3 regions of the Paenibacillus woosongensis genome follow, and region 2 is predicted to be linked to each of the others. Evidence: predicted binding sites of a transcription regulator. Region 2 holds the regulator's gene; each other region holds the start of a gene.

Region 1 (7,374 bases), 480 kb from region 2:
GCTTATCGTGTCCGGCTGCTTGACACAGCGCTATAAGCAGGCCTTAATGGAGGAAATGCCGGAGATCGATGGTATCGTCGGAACCGGGGATTTTTATAATATCAATCAGATTGTTGATGAAGCGCTCAAGGGCAAAAAACCGGTTCAAGTCGGGAATCCGGTGTTTAATTATGAAGAGGTACTCCCTCGCAAAGTATCAACGGCCAAGTATACTACATACGTAAAAATTGCCGAGGGCTGCGATAACAACTGCACGTTCTGCAGCATTCCAATCATGCGGGGGAACTTCCGCAGCCGTTCGATCGAATCGATTATCGCCGAGGTTGAGCTAATGGCTTCGCAAGGGGTGAAGGAGATTAGCTTGATCGCCCAGGATTCCACCAATTACGGAACCGACCTCTATGGGGAATATAAGCTGGCCGAGCTGATGAATAGGGTTACGGAGGTTGAAGGCATTGAGTGGGTACGGCTTCATTATGCTTATCCAGGCTTCTTTACCGACGAGCTAATCGAAATGATTGCGACGAATCCTAAAATTTGCAAATACATCGATATGCCGCTGCAGCATAGCGAGGATGCGGTCCTCAAACGGATGCGCCGTCCGGGACGCAATCGCGACATCCGCGAGCTGGTCGCAAAAATTCGTTCCCGTATTCAGAATGTTTCGCTGCGCACTTCCCTGATCGTTGGGTTTCCGGGCGAAACGGAGGAGGATTTTGAAAGATTATGCGATTTTGTACGGGAAATCAAATTTGACCGGCTGGGCGTATTTACTTATTCCAAAGAGGAGGATACTCCTGCCTCAAGGCTGCCGGATCAAGTGGAGGAAGAGGTTAAAGAGTGGCGCGCCAACACGCTGATGGAGATTCAGCGCGAGGTTTCTAACCAAAATGCCGGCAAATTCGTCGGACAGGTTCTGGATGTGCTGGTTGAACGGTATGACGGCCGCAGTGACGTCTATATCGGGCGTTCACAGTATGATGCGCCGGAAATCGACGGGGAAGTATACGTTACGAATTGTCCTGTTGGCATTGGAGAAATCGCCAAGGTACGAATTACGCATGCTTATGAATACGACATGTCCGGGGAGGGTGTCCTTTGAACTTACCCAATCGCATAACCATTGCCCGAATTTTTATGATCCCGGTCATGCTGGTCTTCTTGCTGGTTGACTTCGAGTGGTGGTCTTATGAACTGTCGCTTGGCGGTTATACGCTGCCGGTAAACCAGTTGATTGGGGCGATATTGTTTATTGTCGCTGCCAGTACGGACGGAATTGATGGATATATTGCCCGCAAGCATAATTTGGTGACTAATCTCGGCAAGCTGCTTGATCCTCTGGCAGATAAACTGCTGGTGGCCGCAGTGCTGGTAGCGCTGGTTGCGATGGGTGAAATCCAGGCCATCATTGCAATCGTCATCATCAGCCGCGAGTTTGCCGTAACAGGATTGCGGGAAATCGCATTGCTGGAAGGTTCGGTTATCGCCGCCAGCAAGTGGGGGAAAGCGAAGACCATCGCTCAGGTAATTGCGATATCCGTTCTTCTCCTGAATAATTTTCCGTTTGAGTGGATCCGTTTTCCCTTTGATGAAATTGCGATTTGGGTTGCTACGCTGATTACGATTTATTCGGGCATCGACTATTTTGTGAAGAACAAAAGTTTGCTTTCATTCTCTAAAAGCTGATTAGGGGACGGATTGTATAAATGAAACAACAATTTGCTATTCAGCCATAACTATTATTAGTGCTTGAAGTGAAGAGACTGGGAATGCCTTTATTTTGCTGGTGGAAGGAGACGTGAGAGAGAGATGAGAGCAGAAATCATCGCTGTAGGTACCGAGCTTTTGCTTGGGCAAATCGTGAACACAAATGCGCAATTTTTATCTCAGGAATTAGCGTCTCTTGGTATCGACGTGTATTTCCAAACGGTTGTCGGCGACAACATGGACCGTCTGCGTCAAGCGATTCAAACCGCCGAATCGAGGGCGGATGTGCTTATATTCTCAGGGGGCATCGGCCCTACACAGGACGATTTGACCAAGGAAGCGTTAGCTTCTGTGCTAGGCAGAGGTCTGCACTACGACAGGATGGCCATGGATAATATCGACCGGTTCTTTCAGGGGCGCAATATTCCGATGACCGAGAATAATCGGCGCCAGGCGCATGCGATTGACGGCTCCACGCCGCTGCCGAATGAGACAGGACTGGCCGTAGGGAACGCCATTGCGCATAACGGGAAGTTTTATGTCGTATTACCCGGTCCTCCGAAAGAATTGATGCCAATGTTCCGAAATCAGGCGGCCACATGGATATTGCAGCATGTGCTGACCCATAAGCAGCCGATTTATTCAAAGATGCTGAAATTTGCCGGTATCGGCGAGTCGGCATTGGAGACCCGCGTTCTCGATCTAATCGAAAAGCAAAGCGATCCGACCGTAGCGCCTTACGCGAAGGAGAGCGAGGTTACACTGCGTATTACTACAAAGGCGAATTCAGAAAGCGAAGCGATGGCCAAGCTGGAAGTGATGGAGAAGGAAATCAGCTCGCGGCTTGGCGACCATCTATATGCAACAGAAGATGTGCCGATCGAGAAGACGATCGTGGACATGCTTACAGAGCTGAATCTGACCGTGAGCTGCGCTGAGAGCTGCACTGGCGGATTGCTCATGGAGACCATCACCTCCATTCCAGGCAGCGCTGCAGTCTTCCACGGCGGTATCGTATGCTATTCTAATGAGATGAAGGAGAAGCTGCTCAACGTTCCCCATGACATGCTGGAGGGAGAAAATGCTCCCGGCGCCGTCAGCGCCGAAACTGCAAAGGTGCTTGCCGAGCAGGTGCGCATGATTGTTGACACGGATTTTGGTCTGTCGATTACCGGTGTGGCCGGTCCGGGCTATTCGGAGCGCAAGCCGGTGGGACTCGTATATATTGCCATCTCCCGCCGCGGACAAGATACTGCCGTTTTTGAGCTGAATCTTAAGGGGAATCGGGAGACGATCCGGATTCGTTCTGCCAAGACGGTACTCTATCATCTGTGGAGACAGCTTAAGGAAACTGCTGGCCGCTGAATCGTGCATAGCTGTTCGCAATTGCATTTGCAAATGGAGTAAGCTTCGGGGTATAATGGAATTACGGAAGAACCGTAGCCTAACTGATTTGTTGCGCTGCGGTTCTTTTTTTGTTGAATTGCCCTGGCCATGGCTGGTTGATGTTGATTTTAAAAATGGGTACTTATCCCTTTATTATCATTCCAGAATAAGCGAATCCCGAAGGGAGAGCGCCGCTCAGCACGAAGTAGAAGGAAACGCACCCACACCAGCTCCCATCTCCAACATGCAGGAGCGCCAAACCAGGAGCGGACCCGAAGGGTGGCAAGCGGCTCATTCCAGCAAAGCCCGCCCGGGTGCTCAACCGCATCTCCTTGAGCAGAGTGTTTCCAGGTAACCCGGGCGAACCCAAAGTAAGACGTACCCGAAGGGGGAAAAGCGATCCACGCGCCAAAAGTAAAGCGTATCCCCGCAGGGGCAGCGAGCAGGAGCGTCTCTGCAACTCCTACGTTAGTCCAATTTGCGGGAGTCCCGAGGGCTGCAAGCCCTGCGGGGGCCCTCCCTTACGGTAAGGGAGGGTTTGGGAGGGTTAAGACCCGAATATATGTTCGAAAAAATGCTTGGCAAACGTTCCAAAACAAGGTACAATTATTAATGTAAAGTCCTACATTTAATCAATTTGATAAGGATGTGAGCTGATTGTCAGATCGTCGTGCAGCGCTGGATATGGCGCTTCGTCAAATAGAAAAGCAATTCGGTAAAGGTTCGATTATGAAGCTGGGCGAATCCACTCATATGCAGGTGGAAATTGTTCCCAGCGGTTCGATTGCATTAGATATAGCTCTTGGCACAGGCGGGCTGCCGCGTGGCCGGATTATCGAAGTATACGGTCCTGAGTCCTCAGGTAAGACGACAGTGGCGCTTCATGCCATTGCCGAAGTTCAAAAAATCGGCGGACAAGCCGCATTCATCGATGCGGAGCATGCGCTGGATCCATCTTATGCCAGCAAGCTTGGCGTAAATATCGACGAACTCCTTCTTTCCCAGCCGGATACCGGGGAGCAGGCGCTTGAAATTGCAGAGGCGCTCGTAAGAAGCGGCGCTGTCGACATTATCGTTATCGACTCCGTGGCGGCGCTTGTCCCGAAAGCGGAAATTGAAGGCGAAATGGGAGATTCCCATGTGGGCTTGCAGGCTCGATTGATGTCTCAAGCCCTCCGCAAGCTGTCAGGAGCGATCAGCAAGTCGAAGACGATTGCGATCTTTATCAACCAATTGCGCGAGAAGGTCGGCGTGATGTTCGGAAATCCGGAGACAACCCCTGGCGGACGGGCTCTCAAGTTCTACTCCACCATTCGTCTTGACGTGCGCCGCATAGAGACGATCAAGATGGGAAATGACATGGTTGGTAACCGTACCCGGGTCAAGGTCGTCAAGAACAAGGTGGCTCCTCCGTTTAAGCAGGCGGAGATCGATATTATGTATGGCGAGGGCATTTCAAGAGAGGGCAGCATTATCGATATCGGCGTAGAGCTTGATATTGTCGATAAAAGCGGAGCCTGGTATTCATATTCGGGCGAGCGCTTAGGCCAAGGCCGCGAAAACGCGAAGCAATTTTTGAAGGAGAATACCCAGATTGCTGATGCCATTGAATTGAAAATTCGCGAAGCCAGCCAGTTGTCGACGGTCGTGCCTTCGGCTTCCGCAAGCGAGCTCGAAGAAGAAGCGAAAGAAGAGCAGGCGCTTTTCGAAGAATAATAACTTAGCAATATTTAGGCGCTCTGTATTCTGGCGAAGCCAGGACAGAGCGCTTTTATTTTGGAAGTGACCACCGTGATATAATATGCAAGCAAGCATTAGCATAATGCGGCAGGGGGGGCGGCTCGATGAATGGAAAATACCGCAATCGCGGGATACAGCCAGCTTCAGGGAAGGGCGGAAGGCGGTTACAGGAACCGCAGGGAATAGTTGATATTTCTGAAGAGCGTTTTTGGGGGAATACTACAGAGGAATCCCTCGCCGTAAAGTCAAGCTTTGATGATTTTCCGGATGAGGGTGAACTGGAAATTACTATGGTGGAAGCCCTAAAGCGGCCGAAGTTCCGTTACCGGATCCATTTTGGTTCCTATTCGGTCGAAATTCATGAAGATGTGATGATTAAATATCGGATGATCAAAGGCGCGGTTTTTGCCAAGTCGGATCTGGAAGAAATTATCGCAGCGGATGAACGGCAGAGAAGCTACGGGGACGCGCTTGTATATTTGAGCCGAAAGCCGCGTACTGCCTACGAAATAGCACTCCGCCTCGGAGAAAAGGGATGGAGCGAAGAGATGGTAAGCGACGTTCTTTACCGTCTTAAGCAGGAGCGGCTTATTGATGATGCCGCATACGCCCAGGAATGGGCCAAGCAGCGTGTTGGAAGCAGAGGCAAGGGAAAACTATGGGTTCGCCACGAACTTCGTCAGAAGGGCATTGCCAAGCCTTTGATTGAGGAGGCGCTTGGTGAAGTCAGTGAAGAGGATGAATATAATAGCGCTCTACAGCTTGGGGCGAAGAAATGGAGATCCACCACAGGCGAATTCATGGACAGAAAGCGAAAGACGGGCGCTTTTCTTATGCGCAGAGGCTACTCAGGAGGGCTTGTTTCCAAAGTCATCCGCGAGTTGGCTCAGCAGGACGGCCAAGAAAATACGGAGGAATGGGAAGAGGAATAGGCCTGCGGCAGGAGCGGCTGTCATTTGCTTGACAATATCTTTCGTCAAATAATAAAATGTCTATATGCACAGAGTCCTTTTTTCCTTCCAAAATTATGACTCTGTACACATTCTATTCGCCAATCATGAAGGGTTACATTTTAGCTCATGAATTAAAGTGAGCGGCCTACCTGAATCGGCCTGTATTCGATTCTTAGAAATGATGATGAATTGAGGAAGTTAACTACAACTGCAAGTATCCCAAGGAATGCCTTGGAGGAATCAACGGGGAGGTGAACAGATGCACGATGGAGTCTGGGTCGCTCTCGTTGCAGCCGCTTTATTCTTTGGGTTCGTGATCGGATATTTTATTCGGAAATCTCTTGCAGAAGCTAAAATTTCCAGTGCGGAACACGCTGCAAGCCAAATTTTGGAAAGTGCAAAGAAAGATGCAGAAGCACTGAAGAAAGAAACAGTCCTGGAAGCTAAGGATGAAGTCCATAAAATCCGGACTGAAGCTGATAAAGACATTCGTGAACGTCGGAACGAAATTCAACGGCAGGAAAGACGATTGTTGCAAAAGGAAGAGTCGCTGGATAAAAAATTAGAATCGCTTGAACGAAAAGAAGAGCAGGTGGCAGGCAAAGAGAAGCGAATTGAAGAAACTCAGCAGCAGATTGATCAGATTTATAAAACTCAGGTTCAGGAATTGGAACGTATCTCCAACTTGACGATGGAGGACGCCAGAATCATTATCCTAAACAATGTAGAGCAGGAAGTTCGCCATGAAACGGCGCAGCTGATCAAGGACATTGAACAGCAGGCGAAAGAGGAAGCCGATAAGAAATCGCGTGAAATCATCACGCTGGCTATTCAACGTTGCGCAGCCGATCATGTTGCGGAGACGACCGTATCTGTTGTAGCATTGCCTAACGAAGAGATGAAGGGACGGATCATTGGCCGCGAAGGACGCAACATCCGCGCGCTTGAGACGTTGACCGGGATCGATCTCATTATTGACGATACGCCGGAAGCCGTCATCTTGTCTGGCTTTGATCCGATTCGTCGGGAGATCGCTCGTACTGCATTGGAGAAACTTGTGGCGGACGGACGGATTCACCCGGCGCGAATCGAAGAAATGGTCGAGAAATCGCGTCGTGAAGTGGATGAACGGATTCGTGAATACGGTGAGCAAGCAACCTTCGAAGTGGGAGTTCATGCGCTTCATCCTGATCTGATCAAAATTTTGGGACGTCTTAAATTCCGGACAAGCTACGGTCAGAACGTGCTGAAGCACTCGATGGAGGTTGCTTACTTGGCCGGCCTTATGGCAGGCGAATTAGGCGAAGACATCGTTCTGGCCAAGCGGGCTGGACTGCTGCATGATATCGGTAAAGCGCTTGATCATGAAGTGGAAGGATCGCATGTCGAGATCGGCGTGGAATTGGCTAAGAAATACAAGGAGCACCCGGTGGTTATCAATAGTATCGCATCCCACCACGGTGACTGCGAGGCCACATCGGTGATCGCCATGCTGGTCGGTGCAGCTGATGCCTTGTCGGCAGCAAGGCCTGGCGCTCGTCGCGAAACGCTGGAAACATATATCCGGCGCCTCGAGAAGCTTGAAGAG
Region 2 (7,374 bases):
TTCATTCTATAATATTGGATCGATAGCAGTCAGCTTCTGCATTCGATAACCACTCGCTTCGTCAATCTACAATAAAGGAGGTGAACACATGCCTGTCATCAAACCGGTATTTACAGCCACCGCCTCCGCCCCGATTGCCTCCGGGGGAGTAATTACAACGACCATTAATCCCGTTACAACGCGATACTTCGCTGCTATCACTGCCGACATGATTGGAGCCACTGAGACGACGATTCTTGCAGCCAGCTTTTCGGACGACGATGACGCTCCTATTACGGATCTGCCCACAATTACAGCAGCTAACGACTATTTCAACGTCTATATCAACGGAGTTCTGCAGCAAAACTCCTTATCTACGCTTACGACGGCAAGCTTGGTGCTTGCCACTACAGATCTCCTCATCGGAACGCCCGTAACGCTGGAGGTCGCCAGCTTTGCTGGAGCCGCGTCTGATTTAACGACCCCGCCAACCATCTCTGCGCCCGACATTACAATTAATACGTAACTAACACAAAGAAGGAACCGCAAACTAGACTTGCGGCTCCTTCTTTGGCGTAAAGCACATTCAAAACATGAATGGATATTTATGAATAGCTGAACCTAAACTCATTTCATTGGCAGGACGAGGATATCCCCTGGCTGAATATTGCTTCCGGCCAGACCATTTGCCCGCTGAATCGCCGTAACATATACCCTCGTATCCATATCGCCCGGTTTATGAGCTGCGGCAATCTTCCATAAAGAGTCGCCCCGCTTGACCACAACGGACTCTGATTCTACAACATCATGGTCAGGTGATGAGGCTACTGCTGACGCCATTCCAGCCCAGGCAATAACTACGAACAGAATAAACACCAACAACTTAAACAAAGTTATTCTAGCAAAGATATTCGAAATGGAGTTAGCAATTGCTTCATTCAATCTGGCGGCACCCTTCCGCAGCGCCCCCTCATTACGCGAATCAGCCTTACGATCATAAATGCTCTGATATGTACTGTATCTCAACATAATATTATCACTCCAAACAGATGTTCTTATGAATTGAATTCATAATAACACGAACATTTGTTTGATTCAATAGTTTTTTAGAACAATTGTTCCCCTGTTTTTCGACACTGATCTATAAGTATATTGAAATGTATTTCCTAATAGCATTAGCCGCATTCCAGTTCTGCCATGCATTATTTAGAACTTATGTTTGTGCGAACGGAAGTTCTATGTTATAATTTTTCCAAACGTTACTAAATGGGGTTGATGGATTATGTCGAAGGTTTCTAGCCGTCAGCAAGCTATTCTGGAATTTATACGCTCTGAAGTAAGATTGAAAGGTTACCCGCCCTCCGTGCGCGAAATCGGCGAAGCTGTAGGACTAGCTTCCAGTTCCACGGTACACGGTCATTTGGATCGGCTAGAGAAGAAAGGTTTTATCCGGCGTGATCCAACGAAGCCAAGAGCGATCGAGTTGCTGGGACAGGACGATGCGGAAGGCATCGGTCAGTTTGCCCATTCCGTGGCCCGTGTGCCTGTCATCGGCAAAGTCACTGCCGGTGTTCCTATAACGGCTACCGAGAATATCGAGGATTATTTCCCGCTTCCGCAGCATTATGCCGGAGAAGGCGAAATCTTTATGTTGTCTGTCGTTGGCAACAGTATGATCGAGGCAGGAATCCATAGCGGAGACTATGTTATCGTACGGAAACAGCAAACGGCCAATAACGGAGAAATCGTCGTTGCAATGACGGAGGATGACGAGGCGACGGTCAAGACATTCTACAAGGAGAAGGATCATATTCGCCTTCAGCCGGAGAATTCGACGATGGAGCCGCTTCGTTTGACCCATGTGACTATATTGGGCAAAGTCATCGGCCTGTTCCGTGATCTGCACTAGCGAAATCAAAGAAAGAGCTACCGTGAGGGTATGCTCTTTTTTTATATGTTGCTATTCATGCATTATATCGGATACAGCTCCTGCTTATCCCCGATGTCCTTCCTGCAATTTTTACATAAACCGGCAACATGGCCGAAGTCATTCGAATAAAACACCAGCTTCTTCGCTTGGTTGCACCGGGAGCATTTCTGGTTGCGCTTAGTGGTGATATCCGAGTTTTTACTAGAGGTACGCTTCTTAGGCAAGTAAATGACATTGCTCTGAAGTTCCGCAGCCCGCTTCCTCTTCACCATTGCTGCCGCTACGCCAAGGACAGCCAAAATGAGGACCAGCAGCATTAACCCAATCATCACCATTTCCCTTATTTCCATGAAGTCTCTCCCCTTAGTTCAACGATTTATCAATACGTAACCATGCTCGTTCTGCCTGGTGCTACTGTTATCCCGATCATAGCTGAGATGAATAGCTGCTGTAAACAGCAGTAAGCCCTGGAGCATTAGCCCCAGGACCGCTGATTGACCGCGATGCGTCAACGCAGAATACCCCATGCCTACTTCCTTTAGGGAAGCATGGCTGCACCCTCCCTTAACGCATCAATGCGCTTTTTCATCCGCAAAGCTGCCGCCTGTTACATCAGACACCGTTTCAACTGCAATGAAGGCCTTGGGATCAATTTCACGAACGACCGTCTTCAGCATGGACAACTCAAGCCGGCTGACTACACAGTAAATCACTTGAGTTTCCTCTTTACTGATTCCGCCTCTCGCGTACAGATAAGTTGTGCTTCTCCCGAGGCTATTCATAATAGCTTCCGCTACTTCTTCATATTGCCTCGTGATGACCGTAACCGATTTGGATTCATCAAGACCCTGCACGATAATATCCATGACCTTGGAGGCGATATAATAAGTGAAAATCGAATACATCGCCGAATCCCAACCGAGCAGGAAGCCGGCCACGATAAAAATAACAATATTGATAATAAGAATGATCTGCCCTACGGAAACATTGACTTTTTTTGAGATCAAAATAGCTACGATTTCCGCACCGTCCGTCGTCCCCCCCAGCCTTAACACCAGGCCGACGCCCAGACCGAGTAACAGCGCGCCGAATAGAACGGCCAGCAATTTATCATTCGTAAAAGCCTCCACATGATGCAAATAACCCGTCGTTAAAGAAAGTACCACGATGCCATACAGCGAAGCGAATGCGAACTTCTTCCCGACCTGTCTATAGCCGACAAATAGAAAAGGCAGGTTGATCACGAAAAGGAAAATCCCTAACGGAATATTCGTAATGTTCGTCAGCATAAGTGAAATCCCGGTAATTCCGCCGTCAATAATTGCATTCGGCACAAGGAAGAGCTCCAGCGCAACCCCGGCAATGATCGCCCCTATGGTAATAAAAAAGAGCTTTGAAATAAGTTCAACTGGTTTGCTTAAATTCTCCTTTCTCCTGTTTATCTTTCCGATGCTTGGCTTGGTTTCTGCCATTTTTTCAACCCTTTCAGTAAAATTTACATATAAATAATTTAATGAATATTAATATGAAAATCAAATGGATGATGAAAGACCCCAGATTCCTCCTTATGAGGAGAAATCCAAGGTCTTGATCTACAGCATATTCAATTAGCTTAAATCTGCTTATTTCAGACCCTTGCGGCGGTTGGAAATGTCCAGCCAGACGGCAAAGACGAGGATGGAACCCTTGACCACATACTGCCAGAACGATTCAAGTCCCATCAGCGACATGCCGTTGTCCAGCGAGGTCATGACCAGGGCACCGATCAGCGCACCGATGACAGTACCGGCTCCGCCCATCAGCGAGGTGCCGCCGATGACGCAAGCGGCAATCGCGTCCATCTCGGCCATCGTTCCCGCGGTGATCGTCGCTGAGGCCAGGCGGGACGTTAAGACGATAGCAGCGATCGAGCTGAGCAAACCGCTGAGCAGGAAAATCATCATCGTCTTCCGATGGATATTAATCCCCGATAGACGGGCAGCCTCCTTGTTTCCGCCAATGGCGTAAATATGTCGTCCGAAAGTCGTCTTCGTAGACAGAAAATAAAAGATTACGGCTAACGCGATAACAAAGATAATCGGGAACGGAATGCCCTTGTAATTGTTCATTATGAGTACAAATGAAATGACCAGCAGCGAGATCACGGCGATTTTTATCAGATCCACGCCGAGCGGAGCTACCTCAAAGCCATATTTTTGCCGGGAGCGGCGCTTTCTTATCGCACTCCATACGATTAACGCAATGGCGATCGCTGCGATAACAATCCCGAATCCTTTGGCAAAGTAAGCATTGCCCAGCATGGCCAGTACCGGATCGGATACCGGAATCGTCATCGACTCCGTAACGCCCATCAGTACGCCGCGGAACACCATCATCCCGCCGAGCGTTACGATAAAAGCGGGAATCATTTTATAGGCGACGAGCCAGCCTTGCACCAGCCCGAGCACAGCCCCGGCTGCCAATGTGCCAACGATGACGATGATGGGCGGAAGTCCCATCCAGTTGCTCAGAATGGCGGCGATCCCCCCCGTCAGGCCGACAATCGAACCGACCGACAGGTCGATATGGCCCGCGACAATGACCAGCACCATGCCGATGGCCAGAATCGAAGTGACTGACATTTGCGTAAACAGGTTAGAAAGATTGCGTGCGGTCAAAAATGTAGGATCCAGTATCCCGAACAGGACCCAAATGAGTACGAGCGCTCCAACCATCGTATAAGCGCGTACGTCCATTTTGCCGAATAGGCTGCCCCAGAGCGACGTTTTCGCTGCGGGAGCTTCCTGCTTTTGAAGTTCATTTTGTAGCATAGTTATTTCCCTCCCGTTGCGGCTTGCATAATATTTTCTTGCGTCGCTTCACGCCAATCGAACTCGCGTACGAATTCCCCTTCGCTCATAACCAGAATCCGGTCGCTCATGCCCAGAACCTCCGGAAGCTCCGAGGAAATCATAATAATGGCTACGCCTTGCTCAACAAGCTGATTCATCAAATGATATATTTCGTACTTCGCTCCAACGTCAATCCCCCGGGTCGGCTCATCCATGATGAGGATTTTCGGATCGGACATCAGCCATTTGCCGATGACGACCTTCTGTTGATTCCCCCCGGAGAGCGTTCCTACGGCCGTTTCGAGCGAAGCTGTTTTCGTCTTTAAATCCTGCACAAACCGAAGGCCCCATCTAATCTCTTCATTTTCGTTAATGACTCCAAGCTTTGACACTTTGCTCATCGTAGCCATCGTCGTATTCGTCTTCACGTCCATATTCATCACGAGTCCCTGACGCTTGCGGTCCTCGCTGACCAAAGCAAAACCCGCCTCGATTGCATCGGTCACCGACCGGATGCGCACCGGCTTGCCTTCGATCAGTACTTCTCCTGTAGAGCGTCCTTCATAGGCGCCAAACAAACTGCTTACCAGTTCGGTACGCCCGGCCCCCATCAATCCGGCGATTCCTAAAATTTCTCCCTTACGTAAAGTGAAATTTACATCCTCAATCACTTTTTGGTCCCGTTTCTCGGGATGCCATACATTATAGTTCTTAACCTCAAGCACAATCTCCCCAGGCGTATGCTCCACCCTTGGATAACGCTCCGTCAGCTCGCGGCCGACCATGAGCGACACAACCTGGTCATCGTTCGTTTCATGGCGGTCCAGCGTTGTTACCGTCTGCCCGTCGCGCAGCACCGTGATCGAATCCGCCAACTCGAACACCTCCGGCATTTTGTGCGAGATATAAATGCAGGAAACCCCTTCGCTGCGGAGCTGATTCAGAATATTCATCAAAATGGCGACTTCGCTTTCGGTCAATGCCGCCGTCGGTTCATCCAGGATCAGAATTTGCGTATGCTTGGACAGCGCTTTGGCGATTTCTACGAGCTGCTGCTGGCCGATGCCCAGGCTGCCGATTTTCGTGTTCGGCGAAATGTTCAGCCCTACTCTTTTCAACCACAGGGCAGCATTATGATACAGCTCATCCCAGCGGATAACCCCGTGCCTTTGCGGCTCCGCCCCGAGAAAAATATTCTCGCCCACCGTCATATCCTTCACGAGCGCCAGCTCCTGGTGAATAATCGTAATGCCCGCCTTCTCCGCATCTACAATGTTGTGAAACTCCTTCTTCTCTCCGCCGATGAGCAGATCCCCGCTATAGGTTCCCGCCGGATACAGACCGCTCAGCACCTTCATCAGCGTTGACTTGCCCGCCCCATTCTCGCCGCACAAGGCATGAATTTCGCCTTTCCGCAGCTTGAAGTTCACCTGATCCAGCGCCTTGACGCCCGGAAACTCTTTGCTGATGTTCACCATCTCTAACACGTACATAGGCTCTATCTCCTTCTAACGCCGAGTTATCGTAAAGGGAGAGGACAGCCGAAGCCTCTTGCAATTTCCGCACGAACTTCAACTGCCCCGCTGATCCCTTGCCGGATTCACTTAGCTAAAGCTTACTGCTGCGGCCACTGATCTTTAGGAACGTTCTTGTAGACATCCTCCAGCTTGTGGAAACCGTCCTCGATCAAAATAGAGAGCTCATCCTTGCTCACCGGAATCGGATCGAGCAATACGGACGGTACATCGAATTTGCCGTTGTACACGGTCGTGTCCGTGGCAATGTCTTCACCTTTTGCAGCTGCAACGGCCATTTCGGCCGCTTTTGTGGCGATCGATTTAATCGGCTTATATACCGTCATTTGCTGCGTGCCTTCTGCGATCCGCTGCACCGCGGCCAAATCCGCATCCTGTCCGGATACCGGGATTTTGCCAGCCATGCCTTGAGCGGTCAGAGCCTGTATAGCTCCGCCTGCCGTACCGTCATTCGCTGCTACAACGCCCTGCACGTCGTTCTTCACGGCGGTCAGCGCATTTTCCATGTTCTTCAAGGCTTCTTCCGGCTTCCAGTCTTTGGAGAACTGGTCATATACGATTTTGATGTCGCCTTTCTCTTCCAGCGGCTTCAAAATGTTCATAGCCCCCGTCTTGAACATATGTGCGTTGTTATCCGTATCGGCTCCGCCGATGTAGACGATGTTGCCTTTCGGCGCTTGGTCGATGACCGCCTGAGCCTGAAGCTCCCCGACCCGGACGTTGTCAAAAGAAATGTAATAGTCCACTTCCGCATTGTTGATCAGGCGATCGTACGCGATAACCTTGATGCCTTCTTTATGCGCCTTCTCCACGATCGGCGCGGTCGCTTCCGCATTGTGCGCGATAACGACAAGGACGTCGACGCCCTGCGAAATCAGCTGCTCCGCCTGGCTAAGCTGCGTAGCATCATCCCCGTTCGCTGCCAGCACCTTTACATCCCCGCCGAGCTCCTTCACCTTGGCCGAGAAAATATCCCGGTCCTTCTGCCAGCGCTCCTCCTTCAGCGTGTCCATCGACAGCCCAATGACGATCTTGCCGTCATCTTTGCCTGCGGCTGCATTTCCTGTTCCTGCGCTGTTCTTCGTATTCGCGCTGCCGT
Region 3 (7,374 bases), 400 kb from region 2:
CGGACATGGTCAGCGATTTCGCGGTGCTGGAGGCGGCGCGGGACGATGCCGCTCGCTTGGTCGGCGACGAGGCCTTCTGGACGTCGCCGCAGTATGAGCCGCTGCGCGGGTATCTGCAGCGGGAGCAGGTGTTTCAAGGCGAACTGATCGATTGATGTGAACCGCGATCGGCTTTAAAATCGCAATCGCAATCGCAATGAAGGGGCACAACGCCGGCGGGGTTCTGACGGACCGTGGTTCCGTTATATTATGAAAATCGTCCTATTTTATAGTTTGTTGGACACAGGTTCCGCTATTTGAGCAAATGAATGAGTTTCTGTTGTGATTTGCAGCAAATAAAGGCTCCTGTGTCCGTTCCGTATCCATTTTGGCGATTTTAGAACAAATAGCGGATCTCATGTCCGTTACGAGCCAGAGAGAAATGCCCTTGGCAAGCTTATCTTAATCTTAGCTTGCCAAGGGCATTTTTTCTGTGGCAACATGTACATCCTATCCGTCATATATTAATGAGGATTAGCGTGTGACGGGAGGTGTAACACAGTTTTGAGTTATCAGCAATATGGCATCAGTCCGCAGCTGGTGGAACGCATTAAGCTGAAAATGAAAAACCCAGCCGTAAAAGAGCGCATCAAGTCCCTCGCCGATGGTCTGACTAAATCGGACCTGCAGGATAGAGTCAAGGTCAGACGGCTGGTGAAATCGGCAACCTCGATATTGAATGAACGCTTGACAAGCGTGCAGGAGGAGCAAATCGTCCAGTTTGTCATCGCTCAAAAAGTCGACCCTCGGAATACGTTCCATCTCCTTAAGTTATGGAGCATGTTTAGGTAATGTACAGCTGGTTTGGAGGGCCATAGGTTGGTGAGCGTAGAAACCGTTCGTCCCTGCAGGGGCGAACGGTTTCTTTTAATATATTCGAGGTTCGTCAGGTATGTCGTAAACGTTTTTCTTTCTATATGATAGTCCGCATGCGGAGCCTTTGTTAGCTCTTCGTTAATCCCGCTTCGCCAAGAAAGCGGCGTACAACATCGATTTGGTATTGTACCCTGGTGGAAAAGGGCAGGCTCCAGCCTGTCTCTACGGTGACTGTCCGTGCTCCAAGAATACGGGCTGCGGCGGTGCGGGAGGAGCCAGGCAGCTCATGCAGCCGCAGATTGAAGGATTGGGATTTGGCCCGGATGGTGCGGTTGACTCCTTTGATGATTTTACGTGCGGCAGATACGGATCGGCTGCCCGGATTAGTGATCAGCGTTTGGCCCAGTACCTTGGAGTTCTGCTGCGATAAACCGTTCGCTTCATGAAGATCCAGATACCAGGAGGGGCGATAGCGTCTTGCTGTATCAAACAGCGCCGCGGATAGCGGATGTTTTGCCGTTTGGCCTGCTTTGCGGGGAAAGGTGCGGTTCAAATCCGGCACGCCGCGAATACGCTGGCGATATGCACGCCTATTGACCGTAGGGACGATGACAAGACGTCCTGTATGAAGCCTAAGCTCGTCTGTGCCCAGCATGCGGACGAGCCTGCGAGCCGCTTGGATGCTGCCGGTCTCATTGCCGTGTATCCCTGCAACGATCATAGCGGTTGGTCCGGGCCGCACGCTTTGCGCCACATAGTAAGAAGTAGCGTAGGATGTGCCCGGCAACAGCGTATATTTCTGTACCAGCATTATGCTCACCTCCACTTCTGATTGCCTGCTAATGGCGGGTATACACTATAAATATGCAGGGGAGGGAGGGATTAATTGGACGGGTAACTTTGTCGGCCGCCCGTAAAACGCCCGGATTTAGCGCTTGCCCGTTCCGCGCAAAATCGCAGTCAAATGGTTCGTGTAATGGCCGATCGCCAGGCTGACTTGGGATTTCAAATAATCCCTGGTCATTGTAAACTCGTCTTCCATGCCGCGGCATACGAAGCGATAGCGGATGTCCAGACCGTCCATCGACGGCTCGAAAATGCGAATGCCCTGCTCCAGAAGGGATTTGCGGTATCGCTGGATATCTCCGCGGATATGCTGAGCCAACACTTTCGTCGCTGCGGCATAGAGGGCTTTGAAGGTCTGGGCCGACATTTCGACTTCCCTGTTCTTCTTCTCGACGATTTCGAGAGCTACAGGCAAAATGATGTAACTCCTGATGACTTCGATATCCTTGGCCGTTGGAGGAGAAACGGTCCGGTGCGCGGCCCCGCCTGCTGCTGCTTCACCCGCCGCCTGCCGGCTGGCTGATACGGACTGCTCCTTATGCTGGGGGAGCATCATCCGGCTTGATTCCCAAAGGCCGTTGCCTGATAGCTTCTTGCTCATTTATAGTGCCCTCCAATCTTTCTTGCCCGTTCTCTGGCCTGCCCTGATGTCGTCAATGAGGAGGCTCTCATAATCGCCGCGCTGCCGTAGCGGTCTTTAATCAGATCGGTTGCTTTGTCCAAGGCCCGAAGCTTTACTTGATCCTCAAAAAGGGTCAGCTGGTAGCCCTGATCGGAGGCAAGACCGCTAAGCGCAACGCCTAAGCGGCGTACCGGCAGAGTGTTCCAGTGGCGATAGAACAGTCTCTTGGCCGCTTCGTAGACGGTATTTGTATGATGGGTCGGATCGGCCATCTTCATCTGCCGGGAGAAGCCGAGGCGTGCATCATAGGGACTGCACAGGCAGCTGACGGTAACGACCTGCCCCATATAACCTTTGCGCCGGCAATCCCGGCAGACCTCCTCCACAAGCTCAAGCAATACGGTGTCGATCTCATCCGGCTCGGCATAGTCCCGCGGCAGCGTCATCATATGGCTGACCGATTTCGGCGCGGCGTCGAAGGTGCGCGGCGTCACCGGGGAATCGTCAAGCCCGTTCGCCGTCCTCCACATGACCTCCGCCTGAATATCGCTTTGCTTGCCGAAGCGGGCGCGGAATTTGTCCTTTAGCACCGGCAGCGGTGTCTGGGCAATATCGCCGATCTGGTACATTCCGAGCCGGGTGAAGTGAGCGGCCATACGGGAGCCGACCCCGAACATTTTGGGAATCGGCTGCGGCCAAAGCGCCTCAGGCACATTAGCTTTGGGCAGGACATATAGTCCGCTCTCATTTTTCTTCGCCCAGATGTCGGTAGCCAGCTTGGCAAGCATTTTGTTGGAGCTGATGCCGATGCGTACCCATACGCCGGTCTGCTTGAGCACCTTCTGCTGAATCGACCTCGCCATGGCGAGCGGATCGTCCTGGAACAGGTGCAGGCTTCCCGATACGTCGAGAAATTGCTCGTCGATCGAAAAAACTTCGACCAAATCGGTGTATTCCCGGTAAATGTCCGTAATCATCAGAGATACATCGATGTAATGCTGCATCCGCGGGCGCATGACGACGAGACCCGGGCATTTGCGGATCGCTTCTCCCAGACGCTCCGCCGTAGTTACCCCAAAGCTTTTGGCGATGGGGCAGGCCGCCAGAATAATTCCTGAACGGCGGGCGGGGTCTCCTGCTACGGCTACCGGTTTGTTCTGGCATCCCGGATGATCCGCTTTCTCGATGCTGGCATAGAAGCTTTGGCAATCCGCCAAAAAAATCGTCCTTTCGCGCGCGCTTATCATTTGGGCGCCTCCCACAGTCTCATAAGAAGTATCATCAGCTCCGCCTTCACCAGGCTTCTGAGCATTTTGAAGCGGTGAATATACCCTCGAACCTTGTACTCTACTTCGACGCCCAGCGCGTTCATCGTCGTGTCCAGCACTTGAATGCGCTGCTGCCGCATTTTGCTTCTGAGGGTTTTCAGCTCTAGATGGATGCTGCTTTCAATTCCCTTAAGATAAAAGATCACGAGATTGTAAATCAATTTATTCTGCTGCAGGCTAAGCTCCTCAATATCCCTTGCCAGCATATCCAGCAAAATAGGCAGCAAGGTGTACTCTTTGATGATTTGAATATCCTCTTCTGTCTCGATTGTTGAGTTAATCATGATATTTCACCACCGTAATGCGAACGTATATTCGTTTTATATATTATACACCGAACATAAGTTCGTTACGCAAGTGAATTTTATGGAAAATGGATACTTCGATATAGTTCCTTTATATTATAATAAATGTAATTTTATGGTACTTGTTGCGGGGAGGAAAATGGGCAAGAAGTCATCGGCGGGATCACGTAGTCCTATGGAAAAATCCGGAACGAAATTATCGAAAAGGGATAGCAACTAGTATAGGACCAGCGCACGTTTTTTTAGGGGATAACAGAATTTAACAAAATGCTATAAAGCCGCGTTATTAAGCGATTTTTGCACGAGACTTTGGTATCAATTTTGTAACCTTTATGGAAACGGGTGTAAAAATAGATCGAAACTTCGAAAAAAGTTGCGCGTCTAATATGAGCGAACAGCAGGAGCACTGTACTTCTCTGAAAACAGCGACTTGGAAATGCAGCATAGGAATGCTTCGTTTTCAAGTCTTTTTCATAAGGACGAGAGGTGCAGTTGTTAAAAGGCGATCATGCAAGAAAACCGGGAAGCAAGAGCTAAAAGGCTTCTATTATGCAGGATAGGGCCCAAATGGAAAACACTTCTATTAGCCTAGTTACTTTATTAGAGTACTTGGTTAATGATAGAGGTAATACGAGAGGAGTGGAGGTGTGAGGGGACCGTACTGGTAAAATCGCCTGCATACAAAAAAATAGCGAGGTGACAAGAGCAAACCCGATGACAACGTTAGCGCGAAAAAGGTTAATTATTTTACTCGTACTCGGCGGTATTCTGATCGCCGGTGGGATCTACCTTATCATTCAAAATCTGCCTCCATCTCTTGCGACGTTCCAAACCGCGGACGGTGCAAAAATCAAATTCCAAACTTCGGGAGACCGGTTCATGGAGTACAAGGGTGAGGGAAAGTGGCAGGAGATTTTCGTGAAAGGCGTCAACTTGGGAGCTACGGTTCCTGGTCATTTTCCCGGGGAATTCCCGATCACTGAAGAGGATTATCTGCGTTGGTTCAAGCAAATCGATGATATGGGCGCCAACGTGATTCGTATCTATACCGTGCATAATCCGGTGTTTTATACGTCCTTAGTCAAATACAACAAAGAAAAGGGAGACGATCCGCTGTACTTCATTCAAGGCATTTGGTCGCCTGAGGAACAATTGATTGAGCTTAAGGATGCATATAACCCTGGAATCAAGGAAGCATTCCATAAAGAAATCGAAAAAGCGGTAAAGGCCGTATACGGAGATTTAAAAATACCGGTCCAGCCGGGAGCTTCGGGAGGAAAGTACAGAGCGAATGCAGGGCGTTATTTGATGGCCTGGCATATCGGTACGGAGTGGGATCCCGAAATGGTTGACAACACGAATACGCAATATGCTTCCATAGAGCCTTACCGGGGCAAGCGGTTCTCTGCGCTGGACGAGGCCAGTCCGTTCGAGAGCTGGCTCGCCGAGCTAATCGATCAGACGGCTGAACTGGAAGCCGGTTACGGCTGGCAGCATCCGATGACCTTTACGAACTGGGTCACAACGGACGTGCTTGAGCATCCCGGAGAGCCCTTGTTCGAGGAGGACTTGGCCAGCGTGGATGCGACGCACATAGAGCCGGTCGATTGGGAGGCCGGATACTTCGCGGCCTATCACGTTTATCCGTACTACCCGGATTTTTTCCATCTCGACAAGACGCTGGAGACGATTCCGGACGGTAACGGCGGATTCAATACGTATAAGGCTTACCTGCGACAGTTAAAGGCCCATTACAAGGATATTCCGATCATGGTTACGGAATACGGCGTACCTGCGTCTTTGGGCGTATCGCATATCGGTCCCGGCGGACGGAATCAAGGCGGGCACAGCGATGACGAAAAGGCCGAAATCGACGTATCCCTGACGAAAGACATTTATGACGAAGGCTACTCTGGCGCCATATTGTTCATGTGGCAGGATGAGTGGTTCAAGAAGACATGGAATACGATGCGCTTTGAAATTCCTGAGGATCGGCGCTCCTATTGGCTGAATGTCCTGACGAACGAGAAGCTGTTCGGCATCGTCGCCATGGGTCCTGGCAAAGAGGAGGACATTATCATCGACGGCAAGCTGAGCGACTGGGACGCGCTGCCGGAAGGAGAGGTGAAGTCGTGGGACAAGCCTGCTCCCGGTATTGAACGGTTCCGCGTGACGCATGACGAGGCTTACGTATACGTAGGGCTCACATTAAGTGAGGATTTTGATCCGAAAGCCCGGCAAATCTATCTGGGAACGAGTACGCAGCCAGGCGGGAACGAGCCGGTTACCGAGCTCCCCGGCATCAAGCTGAGCGATGGGCTGGAAAATTTGGTCGTCGTCGGCCAGGATGACGAGACAGAGGTAAAGACTGCGCCGAGCTATGATTTCCACCGCCGTCTCTATGGACGGTACGGCCACTGGATGCTCGCGGATCCGACCGAGGAAGAGAAGGTGCAGTTCCAACCCTGGAAGCTTGCCGTCAGCTTGACGATGTCTCCGCCGGATACGAGGCTCAGCCAGCCGTTTCAGGATATGACAGTCGGCAGTCTGGTGCGGGGAACTTCGGATCGGAAGGATGAGAACTTCAATTCGCTGACTTCGTGGCAATATAGCGGCCGCGAAGTAGAGCTTCGCATTCCCTGGATGCTGCTTGGCTTCGCAGACCCCAGCTCCCTTCAGGTCATTGATTATGGGCCGCTCAAGAAGGACCGCTCGTTTACGACGGCCCAGACGGACGGAATCACTTTCGTGCCCTGGATTAAAGACCGCAAGAGCCAGGAAATATTCGGCCCGGGCAAAGACGGGCCCGTCGATCTTGCGGAGCAGCCGAAATATACTTGGTCGCCTTGGGAAACCGTGAATTACACCGAGAATTTAAAATCCGGCTACTATGCGCTGAAGAAGTTTTACGAAAGCTTGCCGGAACATCAGCCTGAATAGTCCGGTGCTTGGTATATAGAAGGAGGAATGTTCTTTATGTATACGCATCTAACCTTGGCTATCTATTTCATTTACTTCTGCCTGGGACTGATCGGGATTGGAATCGTATCTCTATTCGCCTTGAAGTTCAATCATTTGCATAAAGTGAAAAAAAGTCAGCAGTACTTGCAGAAACATCAGGATTATTTCAAATTCATTCAAACCCATCTGAACGGCCCATCGGAGCTTCCGCTTCCGCCGGGCAAGCTTAAGGAGCTCGAAGGCCGGGTTGTCCAGGAGAAATTGATCGGCTGGATCGAGCAGTTCAAGGGCGAGTATCGGGAGAAACTCGTCAAGCTCTGCCACGACGCCGGCTTCGTGCGCAAAGATATCAAGCTGCTGGACAGCTTGTTCTACGGCCGGCGGATTGCCTCGGCTTACCGGCTTGGCGGAATGCGTGCAGCCGAGGCCGTCCCCCGGCTGCTGACGATGATGAAGA

Evidence for each region. The regulator LexA, encoded in region 2, represses DNA repair genes until DNA is damaged. The targets are predictions, from matches to a motif close to CGAACATATGTTCG.
Region 1: a site for LexA is predicted at 3,649-3,662, ahead of recA (recombinase RecA). Genes of this name have one in related genera too.
Region 3: a site for LexA is predicted at 3,956-3,969, ahead of QNH46_RS15355 (YhjD family protein). Genes of this name have one in related genera too.

Annotation. Positions count from the first base shown of each region.
Region 1 is NZ_CP126084.1:2,447,780-2,455,153, forward strand. It holds gene rimO (30S ribosomal protein S12 methylthiotransferase RimO) at 1-1,102, shown strand, start outside; gene pgsA (CDP-diacylglycerol--glycerol-3-phosphate 3-phosphatidyltransferase) at 1,099-1,686, shown strand; gene QNH46_RS11185 (competence/damage-inducible protein A) at 1,810-3,072, shown strand; gene recA (recombinase RecA) at 3,751-4,809, shown strand; gene QNH46_RS11195 (regulatory protein RecX) at 4,938-5,765, shown strand; gene rny (ribonuclease Y) at 6,046-7,374, shown strand, end outside.
Region 2 is NZ_CP126084.1:2,927,447-2,934,820, forward strand. It holds gene QNH46_RS13375 (DUF4183 domain-containing protein) at 89-505, shown strand; gene QNH46_RS13380 (LysM peptidoglycan-binding domain-containing protein) at 607-1,008, opposite strand; gene lexA (transcriptional repressor LexA) at 1,262-1,888, shown strand; gene QNH46_RS13390 (hypothetical protein) at 1,951-2,259, opposite strand; gene QNH46_RS13395 (YitT family protein) at 2,482-3,381, opposite strand; gene QNH46_RS13400 (sugar ABC transporter permease) at 3,532-4,719, opposite strand; gene QNH46_RS13405 (xylose ABC transporter ATP-binding protein) at 4,722-6,233, opposite strand; gene xylF (D-xylose ABC transporter substrate-binding protein) at 6,356-7,374, opposite strand, start outside.
Region 3 is NZ_CP126084.1:3,329,018-3,336,391, reverse strand. It holds gene recG (ATP-dependent DNA helicase RecG) at 1-155, shown strand, start outside; gene QNH46_RS15375 (stage VI sporulation protein F) at 544-831, shown strand; gene QNH46_RS15370 (succinylglutamate desuccinylase/aspartoacylase family protein) at 983-1,666, opposite strand; gene QNH46_RS15365 (YhjD family protein) at 1,784-2,302, opposite strand; gene QNH46_RS15360 (DNA polymerase IV) at 2,299-3,570, opposite strand; gene QNH46_RS15355 (YhjD family protein) at 3,567-3,935, opposite strand; gene QNH46_RS15350 (hypothetical protein) at 4,671-6,896, shown strand; gene QNH46_RS15345 (HEAT repeat domain-containing protein) at 6,933-7,374, shown strand, end outside.